One region of the Bacillus sp. NPDC093026 genome, then DNA from elsewhere that is predicted to be linked to it. Evidence: riboswitches for the same ligand, from Rfam matches in the RefSeq annotation. Region 1 holds a riboswitch; the other holds the start of a gene.
The links. Region 1 has a riboswitch for glycine ahead of gcvT (glycine cleavage system aminomethyltransferase GcvT). Riboswitches for the same ligand answer to the same signal wherever they lie in the genome.
Positions count from the first base shown of each region.

Region 2: another riboswitch for glycine. It lies ahead of ACIQCE_RS05300 (amino acid permease); the one in region 1 lies ahead of gcvT (glycine cleavage system aminomethyltransferase GcvT).

Region 1 covers NZ_JBIVPN010000003.1:97,118-101,551, reverse strand. Annotated here, with positions in the region: gene gcvPA (aminomethyl-transferring glycine dehydrogenase subunit GcvPA) at 1-992, opposite strand, end outside; gene gcvT (glycine cleavage system aminomethyltransferase GcvT) at 1,009-2,106, opposite strand; glycine riboswitch at 2,207-2,300, opposite strand; glycine riboswitch at 2,304-2,411, opposite strand; gene ACIQCE_RS09495 (DEAD/DEAH box helicase) at 2,661-4,331, shown strand; gene ACIQCE_RS09490 (YqhG family protein) at 4,346-4,434, shown strand, end outside.
Region 2 covers NZ_JBIVPN010000002.1:78,143-82,576, forward strand. Annotated here, with positions in the region: gene ACIQCE_RS05290 (MFS transporter) at 1-156, opposite strand, end outside; gene ACIQCE_RS05295 (LacI family DNA-binding transcriptional regulator) at 539-1,558, opposite strand; glycine riboswitch at 1,846-1,925, shown strand; gene ACIQCE_RS05300 (amino acid permease) at 2,085-3,431, shown strand; gene ACIQCE_RS16370 (hypothetical protein) at 3,461-3,718, opposite strand; partial or broken gene ACIQCE_RS05305 (helix-turn-helix transcriptional regulator) at 4,062-4,288, opposite strand.

The sequences.
Region 1 (4,434 bases):
TTGGAACAAATATTTGATGTCGCTTTATCTCTTCTAATGTGCTGTTCACGTGCTTGAAGTGTCAGCACAAATCCGCGAACACCATTTTCATCCTCTGTTTGCCCGACCAAACGGCCTGGGACTTTGCGCATTAATTTTTTAGTGACGGCGAAATAACCGCAATGAGGTCCGCCAAATGCAGCTGGAATCCCAAATGGCTGTGCATCACCGACGACAATATCTGCCCCAAGTTTTCCCGGAGGCGTCAGTAAACCAAGTGCAAGCGGATTACTCGATACGATGAATAAACTTTTTCCTTTATGCGCAATCGGTTCAATGTCTTTCAGTGGTTCTACCACACCGAAAAAGTTTGGATATTGCACAAGTACCGCCGCTGTCTCCTCGCAAACAGCCTCTTCTAATGCGGCGAAGTCAGTCTGCCCTTTTACAGCAGGCACTTCGACCACGTCGATATGCTGCCCTTTTGCATATGTTTTCAAAACAGCTCTTGATTCAGGATGAACGGTCTCAGAGACAACGATTTTTTTCTTTCTTGTATGTCCAGCCGCCAGCATTGCCGCTTCAGCTAATGCCGTTCCGCCATCATACATGGAGGAGTTGGCAAGATCCATTCCAGTGAGTTCGGCGATCATTGTTTGAAACTCAAAGATGGCCTGCAATTCACCTTGAGAAATCTCCGGCTGATATGGCGTATACGCTGTATAAAATTCAGAACGTGAGATCACATGATCCACTATGACGGGCTGATAATGATCATACACACCAGCACCAAGAAAAGATGCATACGACACGGTATCCTTGTTCTTTGCAGCAAGACGAGATAACTCCCTCTCAAGTTCTGTCTCAGATGCTGCCTGTCTAATGTTGTATGATCCTTTAAATCTCACCTTTTCTGGGATATCTGAAAAAAGCTCGTCAATCGACTGGACGCCGATGACATCCAGCATTTCTTTTTGATCTTGCTCTGTTTGCGGCAAATACCTGTGCTTCATCCTCTATTCCCCCTCGTTATTTGGCTCTTTTATAAAATGGTGTTGCGACGATTTTTGCTTTCAAACGCTTTTTACGAATTTGCACTTCAACTTCTTTCCCAAGCTGAGCAAAGGATGTTTGAATCAAGGCAAGTCCTACATTTTTCTTTAAGGTTGGAGATTGTGTGCCCGTTGTCACAAAACCAATTTGTTCGTCTCCTGAAAAGACCGGATAGTCTGTCCGCGGAATTCCTTTATCTATCATTTCGATCCCGACAAGCTTTCGCTTCGTTCCCTCTTCTTTTTGCTTTTTGAGCACGTCTTTCCCGATAAAATCTGTTTCTTTATCTATTTTCACAGCAAAACCAATCCCGCCTTCTAAAGGAGAAATTTCCTTTGTCAACTCTTGACCATAAAGAGGCAGCTTCGCTTCAAATCTTAAGGTGTCACGTGCACCGAGCCCGCACGGTATTAACCCTTTAGGATGGCCCGCTTCTAATAAAGCCGACCAAATGTGAACTGCATCTTCTGACTGGCAGTAGATTTCAAAGCCGTCTTCTCCTGTGTAGCCAGTTCTTGAGACAAGCACTTTTTTGTTAGCAACTGTCGCTTGTAATTGAAACGTAAATGGTTTCAATGATGTCACACTTTCATCTGAAACTTCCTTAATAATGTCAGCAGCAAGAGGCCCCTGCAATGCTAACAAGGCGATTTGATCAGAGACGTTTTGAATAGACACGTCACTTTCATTCTGGTGTTTCAACAACCAGTCAACATCTTTTTCAATATTTGATGCATTAATAACAAGCAAATAGTTGTTTTTTTCTTTTTGATAGACGAGCAGGTCATCCACCGTCCCGCCATTTTCATAACACATAGCTGTATACAGTGCCTTGCCGTCTGTCAGTTTAGACAAATCATTGGTTAATAATCTTTGTAAAAAATGAAAAGCATCATTCCCTTTTACTTCAACCTCTCCCATGTGAGAGACATCAAAAAGCCCTGCTTTTGTTCTGACAGCTTCATGTTCTTCTTTAATGGAAGAAAATTGGACAGGTAATTCCCAGCCCCCGAAGTCAATGGTCTTTGCGCCAAACATTTCATACACATGAAAAAGCGGTGTTCGTTTCAACATCAATCGTTTCCCCCTTTTTTTACAGTGCGAAACACAAGCTGAATTTTCAGAAAAATTACAGCAAAAAAGGACAGAGAGCTCCCTTTTATCAAAAAGAAGTCTCTGTCCTTGCACCTGAAAGTTTACAGCACAGCATCATTGTGCGTTTTCCCCTTTGGTGGTTTGCTAAAGCAATGAGCAAACACTCTCCAGAGTTGCGTCCGGTAAGAGTACTTTTGCCTGAGAGATTCACTGAACCATTTCAGCTTGCTCCTTCGGCGCCTGCCAGTGCTGAATAACCGCCAAGTCTCTCCCCATACCATCATCCGCTCATATTCTTCATATTAATTGGACATACTATCAAAATGAGTGACTGATTTTCTAGATCACTTAACAACATCCTACCATTAGAAACGGATAGAGAGCAATATAAAAATCATTAACATTTTTAAAATAATTATTCACTATCGTTCGCTTTTATCGTTATATGCAGACTTTTAAAGTCCTCTTAAAAAATGAAGCGTTTAAAAACAGAACAATTTCTTCATTACTTGATAGAAAGGTAGGCATTTACATTGAATATTCAAACGATTTTTGACCAAGAATGGACAAATGAATTTCAACATCGTCTTGCAAATGACGGTCCCTGGGCGAACTGGGACATGTATCGGTTGGCTGCGCAAGTTCAAAAAGTCACTGCGATTGACTCGTTCGAGGGCTTGCAGGCACCTGCACATCTGCCCGCCTTCACCCCTTTAAAGCACCAGCTTGAAGTAGCTAGAAGAGTTGTAGAAGAAATGAACGGAAAAGCCATTTTAGCAGATGAAGTTGGACTTGGAAAAACTGTTGAAGCAGGACTAATTATAAAAGAATATATGATTCGAGGGCTTGCCAAGAAAATTCTCATTCTCGTACCCGCTTCTCTTGTTTCTCAATGGGTACAAGAGCTTCGGACGAAATTTTATATTGATGCTGTCGAACAGAAAAAAAGCTATGTCTGGGAGCAATGTGACGTCGTTGTTTCTTCGATTGATACAGCGAAAAGAGAGCCGCATCGCAATACGATTTTATCAATCGCCTACGATATGGTCATTATCGATGAAGCACATAAGTTGAAAAACAACAAAACGAAAAATTATGAGTTTGTGAGAAATTTAAACAAGAAATTCTGCCTTCTGCTGACAGCCACGCCAATCCATAATCGAATTGGAGAAATTTTTAATCTTGTATCCCTTCTGAAGCCTGGTCATCTAGGAAATGAACACCAATTTAAAGATGTATTTGCAAAAAAAGACTTGCAGCTTGAAGATCATGATCGGTTAAAACAGCTAGTCAATAAAGTGATGATTCGTAACCGAAGACAGGACACGGGCATCGAGTGGTCAAAGCGGCATGTCAAGACGATTTCCATTGATTTCTCCCCAACAGAGCAAGCGTTATACGATGAAATTTGCAAGCTGAAAGAGAACCCGTCTTATACGAAACACATGTTTTCCATTATGACCTTGGAACGAGAATGTTGCTCAAGCCGTGAGGCCGTCTATATGACGATTAAAAAAATGCAGGAAGAAGAAAAACACATTCTAGGATCTTCTGCCATGGCGCAAATCATGGAGAAAATCAACCAAGTCGAGCAAAACTCAAAAGCACTAGAAGTGGTAAAACTCATTCAGCAGCTTAATGAGAAGGTCATTATCTTTACTGAATACCGCGCTACACAAATTTATTTACAATGGTTTCTGCAACAAAATGGGATCAGCTCTGTTCCTTTTAGAGGTGGTTTTAAACGGAGTAAGAAAGACTGGATGAAAGATTTATTTAGAGAGCGTGCTCAAGTATTAATTGCGACAGAAGCAGGCGGTGAGGGAATCAACCTTCAGTTTTGTAACCAGATCATCAATTATGATCTCCCATGGAACCCTATGCGCTTAGAACAGCGAATTGGGCGTATCCACCGCCTTGGGCAAAAGCGAGATGTCCACATTTATAATATGGCAACGAATGGAACAGTCGAGGAGCATATTTTGAAGCTTCTTTATGAAAAAATCCAACTGTTTGAAAACGTCATTGGAGATTTAGACGATATTTTAACACGTATTGATATTAAAGAGGCAGAAACGGAACTTCATCACATTTTATATCAAGCCCAATCTGACGGGGACATGAAAAAGAAATTAAGCCAATTTGCTTCCTACTTATCAAAAGTACAAACCCCGCTTTTGGAAAAAAGACAACAAGGCTCATAAAGGAGAGTTAATCTATGAAGCAGCATGACATTCACGCATTTCTTCTACGTTTTTTTCAGGCGAATCAATGTGACATTCTCGAAGAAAGTGCAGGCCATCTCAC
Region 2 (4,434 bases), on a different contig from region 1:
TCCAATCGCCGATACAAGCAGGCTGATTTTTTGAATATCAACATGATAGCGTTCTGATAAACTTTCCATATTTGATGCCACAATAATATTGATCATACCTAGCATGAAGTAGTTTAAATACATACCAAGCGACGATTTAATATAAGAATTCTTCATGTTCCCACTCCTATATTTGAAACCCCTTCAGGGTCAAATTCATTTGTATACCCTTTGTCATTTCCTTAATGATAGGTAAGCCCGTCACAACACCCCTTATGTGATGAATGAAAAATTGATGAATATCCATTGCGATGTTCTAATAAGTATATCGTTATACTAAAAATAAAAATAATAACAATGAATATGAAAAGATGGAGATGATTAACTTGATCAGGGTCAGCCATCTACATAAAGTTTATATGAAAAATAGGTATAACGATATACCGAAAGAAGCAATGAGATTAATATACTCCTGCGTTGAAAATGTGTCAAGTTTATGACTTTGTGATTTAACTTGTTCAATGAAAAAAGGAGAATTGATCAGCAATTCTCCTTATCGTCAGGAAGTAGATGTCTCTCTAATATGAAGTTGTGGCTTTAGGATTAATCGTTGTAACTCTTCATCTTGTTCGTTCATTTTGTTGTATAAAAGCTGAGCGGCTTTTACCCCGATGGATTTTGGAAATGACGAGACGGTCGTAAGTGGCGGGTGATACATCTCTGCTTCAGGGATATTGTCAAAGCCAACGACATCTATATCTTCACCTGGTTTCATTCCACGTGATGTAAGTTCCTGAATGACACCGAAAGCAACTAAGTCACTGAAGCAAAAAATAGCAGTTGGCGGCTCGGGCTGATCCAGCACTTCTCCAAGTGATATCTTCCCGCCTTCACGAGTAGGCTCGATGTCAATAATGAGAGAGTCGTCGATGTCAAGTTGAGCCTCATCATGGGCTCTTTGAAAGCCTTTCATTCGCTCAATCCAAGTGGATGAGGACTTGATTCCGCCTAAAAAGGCAATGCGTGTATGCCCTTTTTGGAGTAGGTGGTGTACCGCCATCCAAGCGCCTTGTTCATAATCTACTCCGACATAGTCACAATGAACTTCAGCCAGTTCACGGTTGGCAAGTACCTTTGGAATTCGGATATGATTTAACTGCTTCACAGTTCGAGTAGAGCTCTTCGAGGCAGGATTTAAGATGATTCCCCCGACCCGATGCTCCACCATTGTGGAAATGAGCCGTTCCTGCTTATCGACACTGTCAAAGGTTGTACCGAGTAAAACGGTATATCCAAGTGATTCAAGAGTCGTTTGAACCCCTATTAAAAATTCAGAGATGAAAGTGTTTGAAATGTCAGTAACAATGACACCCACTATATTAGAGCTTTTTGATCGCATGTTTGCAGCGACACGGTCATATACGTAGCCTAGTTCCTCCATGGATTGAAGAACTTTTTTTCGAGTGGCTTCAGAGATTCTTGGGTTATTCCGAACAACAAGAGAGGCTGTTGAAGTCGAGACACCAGCATGTCTGGCGACTTCCTGTAATGTGACGCGCTCTTTGTTCAATTTTTTCATTTGAATTCACCAACTTCAATGGATTGCTTGCATTTTTGGTTCATTATCTAGACATAATGATGGATCTATTGTCAAACGGTACGAGTATTCTTTGATATATTATACCTTAATTAGGAGACATTGATGAAGTGAAGTCATATGCTTTGTAAGGGCTCCGGATGAATGATCTTATAAAAAGATTACCATTGACAGCTTTCTTTTAGAGGCGTAAAATATAAAATTATTCAGAAATAGAAACATTTAAAGTAAATATGAAAGCTATGATTGCTGTGGGTCACACTATGGCAGGAGCAGCTTCTGGAGAGACCGCATGCATGTGCGGCGCCGAAGGGTTCACAATCTCAGGCAAAAGGACAGAAGAGTACGGAATATTGTATTTGTGATGCATGGATGATGTCATGTATTGCTTTTCTCTATTTTGCTATTCTTATGACCATGAGATTGGAGCGCATCCAATCTTTTTTTTTATGGGGTTTTTTACAGTTTATTATTTCAATATAAGATCGTGTGTAGGAGGGCGTTGAAGTTGGCACAACAAGAGTTAAAACGAAATTTATCAAATCGACATGTACAATTAATTGCAATCGGTGGAACAATCGGGACAGGATTATTTTTAGGTTCAGGTAAGGCGATTCAATTGGCCGGCCCATCCATTATTTTTGCCTATTTGATTGTAGGGATGGCCATCTTTTTTGTCATGAGGGCACTTGGGGAATTACTTTTATCCAAGGCAGGCTATCAATCTTTAACCGATATAGCGGAGGATTATCTTGGTCCATGGGCTTCCTTTGTGACAGGGTGGACATACTGGTTCTGTTGGATTATGACAGCGATGGCGGATGTGATTGCTGTCGGTGTTTATGTGCAGTATTGGTTTAACATTCCCCAATGGATTCCTGCATTCATTTGTTTGCTGATTTTACTGGGATTTAATTTATTGACGGTGAAGCTTTTTGGAGAAATGGAATTTTGGTTTGCATTAATTAAAGTAATGACAATTCTATTGTTAATCAGCGTTGGGATTGTGTTATTAATCATTGGTTTTCAAACAAATGCTGGACCTGTGACTGTCATAAACCTTTGGTCACATGGCGGGCTGTTTCCAAATGGCATAACTGGTTTCTTATTGTCATTCCAGATGGTGGTCTTTGCCTATGTGGGAGTGGAGCTTGTCGGGGTTTCCGCAGCAGAAACAGCGAATCCACACAAAAATATTCCGTCAGCCATTAATAAGATTCCATTGAGAATTTTATTTTTCTATGTTGGCGCAATCTTTGTTTTATTATGTATCAATTCATGGATAGAGCTGAATGCATCAGAAAGCCCATTTGTCAAAACCTTTGGACTTATTGGCATTCCAGTAGCAGCAGGGCTCATTAATTTTGTCGTACTCACCTCTGCGGCTTCAGCTTGTAATAGCGGTATGTTTTCTACGAGCCGAATTTTGTATCATTTAAGTCATCAAAAGCAAGGGCCATCTTTATTTGGTCGATTGAATCATCACGCAGTTCCAAGCAATGCATTATTTGTCTCAACCCTCGTTGTCTCTGTCGGGGCTCTTTTAAGCAAGTTGATTCCAGAACAAGCCTTTGGGGTTGTAACGACGATCAGCGCAATTTGTTTCATTTGGGTTTGGAGTATTATTTTAATTTGTCATCTTAAATATAAAAAAACACGTCCACAGCTTCACGCCGCATCTACCTTTAAAGCACCATTCACACCATTTGTGAATATATGTGTTCTTGTGCTATTTGCAGCGATTCTCTTAATCATGCTATTTGCTGACGCCACACGACCAGCTCTGCTATTGACGCCCATATGGTTTGCATTCTTATTTTTAATGTATGCATGGAAGAAACGTTGTGCTTCATGACATAGTTGATAAAAAAGCACAGCCTTTTCCTAAATAAAGGCTATCCTTTTCGAAAATGAACGCTTTCTAATTTTAAGTAAGTATTGCGCATTTAGTATGATGAGGACGAGCCTAGTAACCATGATCGAAAAGAGCTGAGAAGGGTTCGCTCCAATTGAATACACAATGAGAATTAACACGGCATTGGTCAAAAGATTATTCATCGCTTGATATGTGGAAAAAAATTCTTCAAGCATCACATGCCTTTTGCCTTCATCAGAAAATGGCGAGTCATTTTCTGGCATCATCTTTGTCTGATACACTTGGTAGTTTTCGATTAGGATAGACTAATTTCAGCACAAACAAATGAGGTGATGATAAATAGAAGGGTGAGCCATCATTCTTGTTGAGTAATGATCGAGATACCGATGTGACTGTATTTGCTAACGTCAAATCACTAAATGTTTAATATTGCTTCGCTTCAAGTTCATCTTTCTCATCACCAGAAAGTGAGAGAGATACTTTTTTTCAAACGTGAAATAGCCAAGAGGTAGTATTTGATGAGAATAAAAGTCATACCGGCGATAACAAGGGTTGATTCAAATGCAATATCCAGAAGAAGTGCCATCTCTAATTTGGCTGCTAACAAACCTAATAGCATTTTGAATATGAATATAGCTTTACTGTGATTTCGTCCTTCTCGAATAGAAAAATATGTTCAATGGGTTCCTGAAAAATACGTGAAAGTTTAACAGCAAGCAAGAGAGACGGCATTAATTCGTTTCGTTCCATTAAGCTAATCGTCTGACGAGAAACCTTTGCACGCTTTGCAAGCTCAGTTCATCTCGTGCACGCAACTCTTTTAGTCGAGTTTTCATCATGTCACCTCAAATTTTGATCTGAATCTGTTTTGCTTGTAAAGTATCATATTTTTTTTGACAATTAATTGTCAAAAAGAGCATCTTTATTCAAAAGGTGAACAATGATACGCTAAAGGAAAAGAGATACAGGAATCAGGTGATGC